DNA from 3 places in the Metabacillus sp. cB07 genome. Region 3 is predicted to be linked to each of the others. Evidence: riboswitches for the same ligand, from Rfam matches in the RefSeq annotation. Region 3 holds a riboswitch; each other region holds the start of a gene.

Region 1 (4,200 bases), 450 kb from region 3:
TCCTTGCCTGGAAGCTGAAACAGGGACATTCGTACAAGAATGCCTAGTTTTCACACTCAATGCCTCCTGCCTTCATAAATTACAGAAGGAAGGGAGTGTGAAAGAACGATGGTATCCATGACACCTATTATGATTGGAAGTCATCAATTTACAGCTATAACGGTTGCTTTGCCTAAAACAAATTTCATGGCTGTTACAAGCGACAAAGGGTACATTATGTGCGGAGCACTCGATGTAGCGCTGCTGAATGAAAAATTGAAAGAGCGGGGAATTATTGCAGGCAGAGCAGTCGGCGTCCGGACGATCGAACAGCTTCTTGATGCTCCGCTTGAATCCATCACCTTTGAAGCCGAAAACCGCGGAATTCACGTAGGAATGAGCGGAAGAGATGCCCTGCTTAGAATGCTCTGAGACGAACTTTATAACAGCATCGTTTTAATAGATAACTTCAAAAAAATAGCGTACATCCCTCCTTACATGCATAAATATAGCTTGTAAAGGGGGGATTTATTTTTGGCCAGATTCCGCAGCCGTCCTCATAAAAAAGGGCCGCTTCCTTTCAGATATGTATTCCTGCTTTCACTCGTCTTTTTTATCTTATCTACAGCTGCGGGGCTGTGGATTGTTAATAAGGGAATTGAACCGACATTAATGACGGTGGCTGAAACCGAAACAAAACGGATTGCGACACTTGTTATCCAGAATGCGATTAACAAGGACATTAAAGAAGATGTAGATGTGGATGAAATGTTTGTCGTTGATACGGATGAAAAAGGGAATGTGACGACAATCGATTTTAACGCCAAATTTGTCAGAAGCGTGCTTGCCAAGACAACCGACAAGATTCAGGCGAATTTAAGAGAAGCTTCCAAAGGTAATATTGACGCGCTTGAACTGCCGGAGGGCGAGCATCTTACGAAAGATAAACAGGGCGAGGGAATCATCTACTCGATTCCGCTTGGCCAGGCAACGAATAATGCACTGATTGGAAACCTCGGTCCGAAAGTGCCCGTCCGTTTTTACGTTGTCGGTGAGGTGCAGACTGATGTGAAGGAAACGATTCAGCAGTATGGAATTAACAATGCGCTGATTGAAATAGCAGTTGAAATTGAAGTGAATGTCGAGGTGGTCATTCCGTTCTCCACACGAACTGCTACAGTAAGAAACAACATCCCGATTGCGATTAAAGCTGTTCAGGGGCAAGTGCCAAGCTATTACAACGGGGGCGGAGGAAGCTCACCTCCTGCGCTTGAAGTTCCCGTGGAATCAACTGGAAGGTAAGTTGCTGTTGATAGATTAGGAGATTATTGATATAATCCAACTAGTTAATGAGCTGCTTTTTGGGGCTAAAGAAATATGTCCGTTAAATCAGCATACAAATTGAATACTTCACCTTGTCTCATGATGAGGTAGAGGCGCGAAAAAGAAGAGTAGATAGTGTGAGGATGACAACTGAGATCACTATACAAAAGGCTTTTTTGCCGAAGTTATGCAGCATGCGTCAACATCTGCACAGCTGGGGTTACCTTGAATAAGGGTAACACTGTCATTGCAGGGATATCTGCAATGGTGGGCTACTGATCGTGGAGGATAACATAACATTACCTAAAAAGAGTAATGATAGTTATTTTCTATCGTACTCTTTTTTATTTGCACTTTTTTATCCTTGCATCGTGCCGGTAGCCCCATTACTAATTCCAGGAGGTTTTACCATGTCAGGCACTATTTATTCAATTCTTCCCCCGATCATCGCCATTCTGATGGTCATACTTACAAGGAAAGTCCTTCTTTCACTAGGAGTCGGAATCCTTTCCGCCGCACTTATTCTCACAAACTTTTCCATTGGAGAAACCCTTTCGAAAATCTGGGGAGCTTTTAAAGCCATCTTTATTGCAGACGGAGAGCTCAATACGTGGAATGTGTTCATTCTTCTTTTCCTGCTTATCCTTGGCGTTGTGACTGCGCTGATTTCCATTTCAGGCGGAAGCAGGGCGTTTGGCGAATGGGCTCAAAAGCGTGTTAAAACACGGGCTGGTGCTCAGTTTACCGCTGCACTTCTGGGCATTATGATTTTTATCGACGATTATTTCAACGCACTGGCTGTAGGTCAGGTCAGCCGTCCGATTACAGACCGGCAGAAAGTTTCAAGAGCCAAGCTTGCCTATATTATTGATTCAACCTCTGCGCCAGTGTGTGTTGTTTCTCCGGTTTCAAGCTGGGGAGCGTATATCATTGCCATGATCGGGACCATTCTTGCAACCCACAGTGTTTCTGAATATACCCCGTTGTCTGCTTTTATGACGATGGTTCCTATGAATTACTATGTGTTCGCTGCACTGGCTCTAGTTTTTGCAACGGCCTACTTCAACATCAATCTCGGCAGCATGAAGTTTCATGAAGAGCGGGCTATGAAAGAAGGCGTATTGTTTGATCCTGAAAAAGAGCCGCTCGGAGATATTAAGGAAGATCTGCCGGTCAGTGATAAAGGCTCGATCGGAAATCTTGTCTGGCCGATTATTGCCCTGATTATTGGAACAGTAGGCGCCATGCTCTGGACCGGGTATGAAGGCGTTCTAGCAGAAGATGGCGTTAAAGTGACGCTTCTTACAATGTTTGAATACACGGATGTGGCGAAGTCGCTTGTCATTGGAGGACTTATCGGTCTCGTGGTTACACTTGGTTTATATTTAGGCAAAGGCATCTCTTCTGCCTACTTGCCAAAAGCTTTCCTTGAGGGCATTAAATCAATGCTTCCGGCCATTTATATTCTGACGCTTGCCTGGATGATCGTTGATTTGATCGGCCAGCTGAAAACAGGAGAATACCTTGCAGGGCTAGTAGAGCAGTCAAACATGAATACAGCCTTCCTGCCTGTCATTCTGTTCGTTCTTGCAGGTTTTATGGCGTTTGCTACAGGAACGTCATGGGGAACATTCGGCATCATGCTTCCAATAGCAGGCGAAATAACGGCTGCAACTGATATTTCGATGCTTCTTCCGGCAATGGCGGCTGTCCTTGCAGGAGCTGTACTCGGAGATCACTGTTCTCCTATTTCAGATACGACGATTCTATCCTCTACTGGAGCGGGAAGCCATCACATCGACCATGTGGTGACGCAGCTTCCATATGCAGTGTCAGGAGGAATCATGGCAGCTCTTGGATATTTAGTTCTTGGACTTTCCGGAAGTATGATTCTGGGACTTTTGACAGTAATTGTGCTTTTAATTGTCTTTATCCTTATTTTCAAGAAAAAGGCAACAGCTGTTTAACAAATAAGAAAAAAGCAGAGTTCACGCGGACTCTGTCTTTTTTTTGCGAGAAAATATGACAGATTTATCATTTTACTATAATAAATTTCAAAAATCATTTTGACTTAGGCATAATGTCCGATTATACTATGTATAGTTATATTGAAATATCAGAAAATATTAAAAATTATAATTCTTCCAAATTCGGAAGAAAAGGCTAAAGGGGGCTTTACACAAATGGATAATCGTCCACAGTGGGGAACAAGGGCAGGCTTTATTTTAGCGGCTGTCGGATCGGCAATCGGACTTGGAAACATCTGGCGTTTTCCTGGAGTGGCGTACGAAAACGGCGGAGGATCGTTTTTCATCCCGTACCTTTTCGCATTGCTGACAGCAGGTATTCCCCTGCTTGTAATGGAATTTACTCTAGGTCACAAGTACCGCGGTTCTGCACCTTTAACGTATGCACGGTTAAGCAAGAAGTTTGAATGGCTCGGATGGTGGCAGGTTGGAATAGCATTTGTCATTTCTACTTATTATTCTGTCATTATCGCATGGGCAATATCATACAGCGGTTTTTCATTAAATTTAAGCTGGGGAAAAGACACTCAAACGTTCCTCTTCAATGATTACCTTCAAGCTGCAGCGCCTGGCGAACTTGGCGGATTTGCACCTGGAGTTCTCATTCCGCTCCTGATTGTATGGGTGGTTACACTTGGTGTTTTATTTGCCGGAGTTAAAAAAGGGATTGAGCTTGCAAACAAAATTTTCATTCCGACTTTAGTGGTCTTATTCTTAATTATTGTTATCCGGGCATTAACACTTGAAGGTGCTGCACTAGGTCTTGAGGCATTTTTCAAACCTGACTGGAGCATGATTGCAAACGGCAAGGTGTGGGTTGCTGCTTACGGGCAGATCTTCTTCAGTTTATCGATTGCATTTGCCATTATGG
Region 2 (4,200 bases), 500 kb from region 3:
ACATCAACGTTTATATTCAGCAGGACCTTATTGTTAATACAATCGACAGATGGATCATCATGAATCAATAAGTTTTAAACAAAAAAACTGCACCCCTTCAAATAGCTTAAGGGTGCAGTATCTTATAATTATTTTACTGCCTCAAGAAACTCCTCTGCATCCTGAACTATAAGAGCCACTGCGTCTTTCCAGAAATCCTCTTTTGTCAGATCAGCGCCAAGATGCTTCATGGCAAGATCTTCAACCTGCATCGAGCCTGTATCTTTAAGCAAGGCAATGTATTTCTGCTCAAAAGCAGCTCCTTCCTCAAGCGCTTTTGCATAGATTCCAAGCGAGAACAAGTAACCGAATGTATACGGGAAGTTATAGAATGGAACGCCCGTAATATGAAAGTGGAGCTTTGATGCCCAGAAGTGCGGGTGATACTCGCCTAATGAATCACAATAGGCTTCTTTCTGAGCGTCTTCCATCAGCTCGCTGATTCTCTCGGCACTCACCATTCCTTTTTTGCGCTCTTCATAAAACGCATTTTCGAAAATAAAACGGCCATGTATGTTCATCAGAAGCGCCACACTGCGCTGTACTTTATCTTCAAGCAGGGCAAGGCGCTCTTCTTCCGTTTTTGCTTTTTTCACTGAAGCATCCGCCACAATCATCTCGGCAAATGTCGAAGCCGTTTCCGCCACATTCATCGCATAGCTGCGGTTCAGCGGATGAACGCCTGCCATTGCATGCTGGTGAAACGCATGGCCAAGCTCATGGGCAAGAGTCGCAATGTTTGAAGGCGTGCCTGAGAACGTCATAAAGATGCGGGACTGGTCGCTCTCAGGAAAGCTTGTGCAAAATCCGCCCGGCGCCTTTCCCTGTCTGTCTTCCGCTTCGATCCAGCGGTCCTCAAAGGCTTTTTTCGTAAAAGAGGTAAGCTCCTCTCCGAAGTTTGAGAACTGATCTAGAATAAACTCAGCTCCCTCCTGGTAGGAAACCTTCGACTCTTTGCCGCCGATCGGCGCATCAAGATCATACCAGCTGAGTTTCTCCACCCCGAGAAGCTCTGCTTTTCTTTTTAAATACTTCACTAGAGACTGCTTGTTTTCAGAGATAACTTTCCACATGACATCAAGCGTCTCCCGCTTCATCCGGTTGATTTCAAGGGGCTCGCTGAGCACGTCGTTCCAGCCGCGCTTTTCGTAGACATTCAGCCTGAAGCCCGCAAGATGATTCAGCGTTTGTGCAAATAAATCAGCTTTGCTTCCCCATGCTTTTTCCCACTCTTCAAAAACAGCCTTGCGTACTTCACGGTCCCCGCTTGAGAATTTATTGGCCGCCTGGCCAACGGAAAGTTCTTTTACTTCTCCATTTTCTCTGAATGGAATTTTCACCGTTGAGACGAGAGTGTCATAAAACTGTCCCCACGCATGATATCCATCAACAGAAAGAGCATTGATCAGCGTTTCCTGCTCCATCGGCAGTTTATTCTTCGCTTTGTTTCTGCGTTCAGTTAGCACATAGCTGAGGTCAGCCAGACTTTCCGTCAGAATAAGCTCTTCCCAGATTCTATCCTCCACTTTTACAAGCTTTTGATCAAGGCTTGCGAGTGCATTCTGAAAGTGAGAGCTGAGCTGCGTTACTTTCCCTCTCAGAACAGCAGCGTTTTTGTCCTCTGTATCCTGGGCCTGCAGGCAGCCGACAAATGCACCCGCCTGTCTAATTCTTTTTGCAATCCCCTGAAATGAATCAAGGATTTCATTAAGGTAAACGTGATCCTCTTTTGAGCTTGGCACATCCAGCTGATCTGCCTCGGCCTTAAATAATGGAACGTCCTTTTCAAGCTCTTCTAAGTGGCGCTTAAAACTTTCAGACTTGCTGCCTCCTCCGAAAAACACATTCAAATCCCATGTTTCTGCATATGTAGCGGCTTTCATAATTCTACCCCCTATTAAGTATTTCGCTGCACTAAATAAACTGACAGGTCTATTATATAACATCCGTTTGAATTTTTGTATAATTCTTACTCTTTTTAAAATCAAAAAAAAAACAACCCGCAGGCTGTTCTTATTTACTTTACAGATTTATCTGATTTTACCTCATCGTCATCCATTAAGCCTTTTGTTGCATTCTTGAATTCTCTCAGTGTTTTGCCTGCAGCTTTGCCCAGCTCCGGAAGTTTTTTCGGTCCGAAAAGCAGGAGTGCCACAAACACAATCAACATGATTTCGCCGAATCCCAAGTTCATCATGTACCCTTCTTCCATGTCATATTTTCATAAAAATAGAAAGAAAACGTTATCTTTGTAAATTATAGTAGATTCCTGTGTACATTGCAAAGTGAAGTTTTGGTGACAATTATTTCAAGATATCATGCAAATATTGCTAAATGGGATATCTCGTTGACAAATTTATATCCCCCTGCTAAATTAATGCTATTAAAATAACATTAAAAATCCTCACGACATCTCAGTGAGGTAGAGGTTGCGCGATTGGAAGAGTAGCATGCATGAGGCCGGTGGGGCTGATGAACGCATGACGAAAGGCCTTCGCGCCGAAGTGTATAACAGCCACACTGTTATACGCTGGGACGGCATCGAACAGGTGCCGGACTGCCGCAGATTTTTCTGCGGAGTGCTATCTGGAGATGATGGTGAGTTTTTGCGTATTCTGGCGCACGGACTTTTCCGTGCGTCTTTTTGTTTGTTTCTATCAAGAATGACACAGACTGAAAATAAGGTATGTGTTCCATAGGAGGTTTCACATTTTGAAACAGAAAAAATGGGGTTTTTGGCTGTTAACAGCCTTTGTTGTAGGAAATATGGTCGGATCGGGTATTTTCATGCTTCCGAGTACACTTGCACAAACGGCAAGTCCTCTCGGTGTAACGAGCGCCTGGCTTGTCACTGGATTCGGCGTACTGATGATTGCTCTTGTTTTCGGCAATCTTTCTATCCGCAGACCGGATTTGACGGCCGGTCCTCAAAGCTATGCGAAAGCACTTTTTGATTCGCCTAAAAAAGGAAATGTCGCAGGCTTCAGTATGGTCTGGGGATACTGGGTCGCGAACTGGATCAGCAATGTCGCCATTATCACCAGCTTTGCCGGCTATTTATCTTCCTTTTTTCCGATTATGTCTGACAAATCGGTTCTTTTTACGATAGGTTCACAGGACGTTCAGCTTGGGAGAGCAGTAACGTTTGCTGTGTGTACCATCCTGCTTTGGGGTACTCATTCCATTCTTGTCACAAACATGACGGGTGCAGGGAAGCTTAATTTTGCTGCTACCGCTTCTAAAGTCATTGGATTTATGCTGTTTATCATTGCCGGATTATTTGCACTCGAATCTGCCTCTTTCGGCGAATTCTATTTCCCGGTTGAAACAGACAGCGGCAGTACACTCGGACTGACAAGTCAAATTCAGTTCGCCGCGATCTCAACTTTATGGGCGTTTGTCGGCATTGAATCGGCCGTTATTCTTTCAGGTCGTGCATCTTCACAAAAAGATGTGAAAAAAGCGACTATTACCGGCTTAATCATTGCTGTTTTCATCTATATGATTATCACACTTATAACCATGGCCGTTCTTCCGCATGAACAGCTGCAGACCTCCGACAAACCATTCGTCGATGTGCTCTCCGTTATTTTAGGAGATGCAGGAGCGAATGCGATGGCTCTGCTCGCCGTTGTGTCTCTGTTCGGTTCCACCATCGGCTGGATTCTGCTTTCTTCTGAAGTGCCGTATCAGGCCGCGAAATCAGGCATCTTCCCGGCATTCTTTGCAAAGACCAATAAAAAAGGCAGTCCCTTAAATGCCCTGCTGATAACAAATTTGATGTCGCAGATTTTCATTTTCTCAACGATTTCAGGAACCATCAGCGAAGCTTATACGTTCCTGACAACGTCAGCTACACTTGCTTATCTTTTCCCGTACCTAGTATCCTCCATCTTCTTCCTGAAGCTGATTGCTAAAGGAGAAACGTATGATCTGGTAAAGGGTTCGCGTGTAAAAGACGGGATCATCGCGTCCATAGCCTGTATTTATTCTGTCTGGGTTATCGTCACCGGAACAGCAGACCTTAAAACATTTGCTTTAGGTGTCGGCCTTTTCCTTGCAGGCTTTGTGATCTATCCATTCCTTGTAAAGTACATGAAAAAAGAAGAATCTGCCTCTGCTTAACCAAAAAGGGCTGCATCCATTATGCAGCCCTTTTAA
Region 3 (4,200 bases):
ATGAATGACTTTGTCGACCGCGATGTGTTCGGTTATTCGTACGACAAGGGGTGGATGTGCGTTCAGGTGTTTTTTGTAAGACAGGGCAAGCTGATTGAACGGGATATTGCCATGTTCCCGCTTTATCAGGAACCGGAAGAAGAGTTTTTAACCTTCCTCGGCCAGTTTTACTCAAAGAGCAATCACATTCTTCCTAAAGAAATACTGCTTCCGGACAGCGTTGACCGGGAGATGGCTGCTGAGCTTCTCGGAGTCACTGCGACGCAGCCTCAGCGGGGAAAGAAAAAGGATCTCGTTCTGCTTGCACATGAAAATGCGAAAATTGCCCTTAAAGAAAAATTCTCGCTGATTGAGCGCGATGAAGAACGAACGATAAAAGCGATCGACCAGCTGGGTGAAAAAATGGGTATTTATACGCCTGCAAGAATTGAAGCCTTTGATAATTCAAACATTCAGGGTACAGATCCGGTATCGGCCATGATCGTTTTCATTGACGGGAAGCCTGCTAAAAAGGAATACAGAAAGTATAAAATTAAAACCGTTAAAGGCCCTGATGATTATGAGTCGATGCGGGAAGTTGTCCGCAGACGATATACGCGCGTCCTGAAAGAAGAACTACCGCTTCCTGACTTGATTATTATTGACGGGGGAAAAGGCCACCTTGCAGCAGCTCAGGATGTGCTTGAAAATGAGCTTGGCTTGACCATACCTGTAGCAGGCCTTGTAAAGGACGACAAACATAGAACATCCAACCTCATGGTCGGCAGTCCGCCTGAAATTGTGGAGCTTGAACGAAACAGCCAGGAGTTCTATCTCCTCCAGCGCATTCAGGATGAGGTTCACCGGTTTGCGATTACTTTCCACAGGCAGACGCGCGGAAAGACCGCTTTTCAATCGATTCTGGATGACATACCCGGCGTTGGCGAAAAGCGCAGGAAGGTCCTGCTGAAACATTTCGGGTCTGTGAAAAAAATGAAAGAGGCAAGTATTGAGGACATTATCGCTGCAGGCATGCCTTCAAATACCGCAGAATTAATCTATGAAAAACTGCAGGAAAAAGAAGAAGCATAAAATGTTCTTGCTTTAAGCAGTAAGGTTTGCTAAAATTTTAACTAATTTCATAAATCAGATCGTTTAGTTCGTTAAATGACGGTAGAGGTGCGGACTTCAAGAGTAGCGCGTCAGAGGAAAATGGATTCCTTTGAAGACGCGTGAAAGGGGAGCGCCGCCGAAGCAAAGAAAGAGCCATTTCTTCTCTTTGCTGGTTTTGCGTTTAAGAGACGCAGGATTGTCAAGAAGATGTTTTTCTTGGAGCGCTATCTCATTGTATGAATGAAGTTCCATTATTCGTTTATGCAAGCAATGAGATAGAGAATCTCATTGCTTTTTTTGCGTTTTCCGGGATTCTCCCTTTTACTTGCTGACGATCAAATAAGACTTGAAAGGCGAGAGGCGATATGGGTTTAATTGTACAAAAATTTGGGGGCACATCAGTTGGTTCTCCGGAGAAAATCATGAATGCTGCCAACCGTGCAGCTGAAGAAAGCCAAAAGGGCAACAGTGTTGTTGTCGTTGTATCGGCAATGGGGAAAACAACGGATCATTTAGTATCACTTGCAGCTGAAATCACACAAAAACCAAGCAAGCGCGAAATGGACATGCTGCTTTCAACAGGAGAGCAAGTGACCATCTCTCTACTGACAATGGCTTTGCAGGCGAAAGGCTATGACGCTGTTTCCTATACAGGCTGGCAGGCCGGCATCAGCACAGAGCACGTCCATGGAAATGCGAGAATTTCCGGAATTGATACAGAGAAAATAGAAAAACGGCTTTCTGAAGGGAAAATCGTCGTTGTTGCCGGATTTCAGGGCTTTGCAGACGGCAGCGAGATTACGACTCTTGGACGCGGAGGATCCGATACAACAGCAGTTGCCTTAGCAGCGGCGCTGAAAGCGGACAAATGCGATATTTATACAGATGTGACGGGTGTTTACACAACCGATCCGCGCTTTGTAAAAGGGGCAAGAAAGCTTGAGGGAATTTCCTATGATGAAATGCTTGAGCTCGCTAACCTGGGAGCGGGTGTCCTGCATCCGCGTGCAGTTGAATTTGCCAAAAATTACGGAGTACCGCTTGAAGTCAGATCCAGCACAGAAGCCGAACGGGGCACGCTTATTGAGGAGGAAACAGATATGGAACAGAATTTAATTGTAAGAGGCATTGCATTTGAAGATCAGGTGTCAAAAGTGACGGTTTGCGGGCTGCAAAACGGATTGATGGCTCTTTCCACCATTTTCAAAACACTCGCAAGCCACGGAATCAATGTGGATATTATTATTCAAAGTACAGCAAACGCACAGATTGCTTCTCTTTCATTCTCTGTTAAAACAGGTGAGGTCGAAGAGACCGTGCACGTTCTTGAAACGTATAAGGAGGAACTCGGATTTGAACGGATCGAATTTGAAAACGGCCTGGCCAAAGTCTCGATCGTAGGATCCGGAATGGTCTCAAACCCGGGAGTTGCCGCGGAAATGTTCCATGTTCTTGCGAAGGAACAGATTGAGGTGAAAATGGTCAGCACGTCAGAAATAAAAGTTTCAACGGTAGTCGGCCATGCTGATATGGTGAAAGCGGTAGAAGCGCTGCACGACGCATTTGAACTTTCAGAGCAGCCGGCAGGCGTCCTTGGCGCCAACTGAGAGCTTTGATGAAAATAAAAAAAGGGCGGGTATCATGAGTACCCGTCCTTTATTCGTTTTCAAACTCCATGTCTTTGTAGTCCCATTTCACAGTAAAGTGAACTTTGTCCGCACGTTTTTTAACATGCTCATATGTTTCGGTGATCTGCTTGTTCATGCGCTGCACCTGCTGGGCGATGAAACCTGCTTCAAGCTGGAACGAAGGTTCTTTCATCGTTTTAAATCTTGCCTGGATCAGTTCGCTTTGCAGCTGAAATTCCATTTCGTCTTTTTTCTTATGTACAAGTGAAAGGTTTCCAAAGCCTGCGAGCGAAAAGAAAGCGATCAGCTCGTCGATGGATTCTGCCGGATACTTCCGCGCAAGGCTCTTGCCTGCCCAGTACATCATGGAAGCGGACTCGTTCCCCAAAATGTCAGGAATAAGCACTTCTCTAAGGAGTTCATATGCAAACGCAGGCACCTGCATATCTCTGAGCTGTGCCGTGTCAATTTGTTCTTTCGTTTTTTTCACATTCTTCCCCTCTTTCTGATTTTTATTATATATCAAGATGCGGCATGAGGCACATGCAATAAAAGTAAATTATCTGACCGATCAGCGCCAGATTAGTATTTTAAGAAAATAAAAATTGTTTGAAAAAGAGATTTGTCACAAAATTAAAATTTATGAACACGTTTTCTTGACGCTGTACCGCGTGAGGAGTACAATAAATTTGTCACATTTTATCATACAATGTTTATTTTTTTAAAAGATTGCCGGGGAATAGGAGAAACATTAAAAAAAAGATTTTAAGATTACTAGGGGGTTATGTTGAGATGGCTGGAAACAGAGAGTATTTGAACCGAAGACTTCATTCCTTGCTTGGAGTGATTCCGGTTGGCGTCTTCTTAATTCAGCATCTTGTTGTAAATAACTTTGCAACAAGAGGAGAAGAAGCATTTAACAATGCTGCACATTTTATGGAAAGCTTGCCGTTTAGAATTGTTCTGGAGACATTTATTATATTCCTCCCGCTTTTATACCATGCAATCTACGGAATTTACATTGCGTTTACAGCGAAAAACAACGTCAGCAAGTTCGGATACTTCCGCAACTGGATGTTCATGCTTCAGAGAATCTCAGGTGTTATTACACTGATTTTCGTTTCATGGCACGTGTGGGAAACAAGAATTGCAGCTGCCTTTGGAGCAGAAGTGAATTTTGATATGATGGCCTCTATTTTCAGCAATCCATTCATGATTGTTTTTTACGTAGTTGGTGTAGTATCAACAATCTTCCACTTTGCAAACGGCCTGTGGTCATTTGCTGTGAGCTGGGGAATTACAGTCACTCCTAGATCACAATTGATCTCCACTTACGTGACAATCGCACTTTTCCTTGCACTGTCCTACGTTGGAGTCAGCACTATTTTTGCATTTGTTTGATGAGTACTAGAATCAAAGGGAGTGGGCCAGATGAGTAAAGGTAGAATTATTGTCGTCGGAGGCGGTTTGGCAGGCCTGA

What was found. A riboswitch is a leader RNA that binds a small molecule or an ion and turns the genes downstream of it on or off. The one in region 3 is predicted to bind lysine.
Region 1: another riboswitch for lysine. It lies ahead of JOJ89_RS17900 (Na+/H+ antiporter NhaC family protein); the one in region 3 lies ahead of JOJ89_RS15660 (aspartate kinase).
Region 2: another riboswitch for lysine. It lies ahead of JOJ89_RS18155 (amino acid permease); the one in region 3 lies ahead of JOJ89_RS15660 (aspartate kinase).

Annotation. Positions count from the first base shown of each region.
Region 1 covers NZ_CP069296.1:3,488,306-3,492,505, reverse strand. The annotation lists gene JOJ89_RS17915 (bifunctional metallophosphatase/5'-nucleotidase) at 1-47, shown strand, start outside; gene JOJ89_RS17910 (YunC family protein) at 109-411, shown strand; gene yunB (sporulation protein YunB) at 514-1,281, shown strand; lysine riboswitch at 1,403-1,585, shown strand; gene JOJ89_RS17900 (Na+/H+ antiporter NhaC family protein) at 1,713-3,269, shown strand; gene JOJ89_RS17895 (sodium-dependent transporter) at 3,486-4,200, shown strand, end outside.
Region 2 covers NZ_CP069296.1:3,536,366-3,540,565, forward strand. The annotation lists gene JOJ89_RS18140 (alpha/beta fold hydrolase) at 1-71, shown strand, start outside; gene JOJ89_RS18145 (M3 family oligoendopeptidase) at 129-1,922, opposite strand; gene JOJ89_RS18150 (twin-arginine translocase TatA/TatE family subunit) at 2,057-2,233, opposite strand; lysine riboswitch at 2,455-2,632, shown strand; gene JOJ89_RS18155 (amino acid permease) at 2,749-4,164, shown strand; gene JOJ89_RS18160 (CBS domain-containing protein) at 4,197-4,200, opposite strand, start outside.
Region 3 covers NZ_CP069296.1:3,039,552-3,043,751, reverse strand. The annotation lists gene uvrC (excinuclease ABC subunit UvrC) at 1-1,071, shown strand, start outside; lysine riboswitch at 1,146-1,327, shown strand; gene JOJ89_RS15660 (aspartate kinase) at 1,458-2,699, shown strand; gene JOJ89_RS15655 (YslB family protein) at 2,749-3,165, opposite strand; gene JOJ89_RS15650 (succinate dehydrogenase cytochrome b558 subunit) at 3,513-4,121, shown strand; gene sdhA (succinate dehydrogenase flavoprotein subunit) at 4,152-4,200, shown strand, end outside.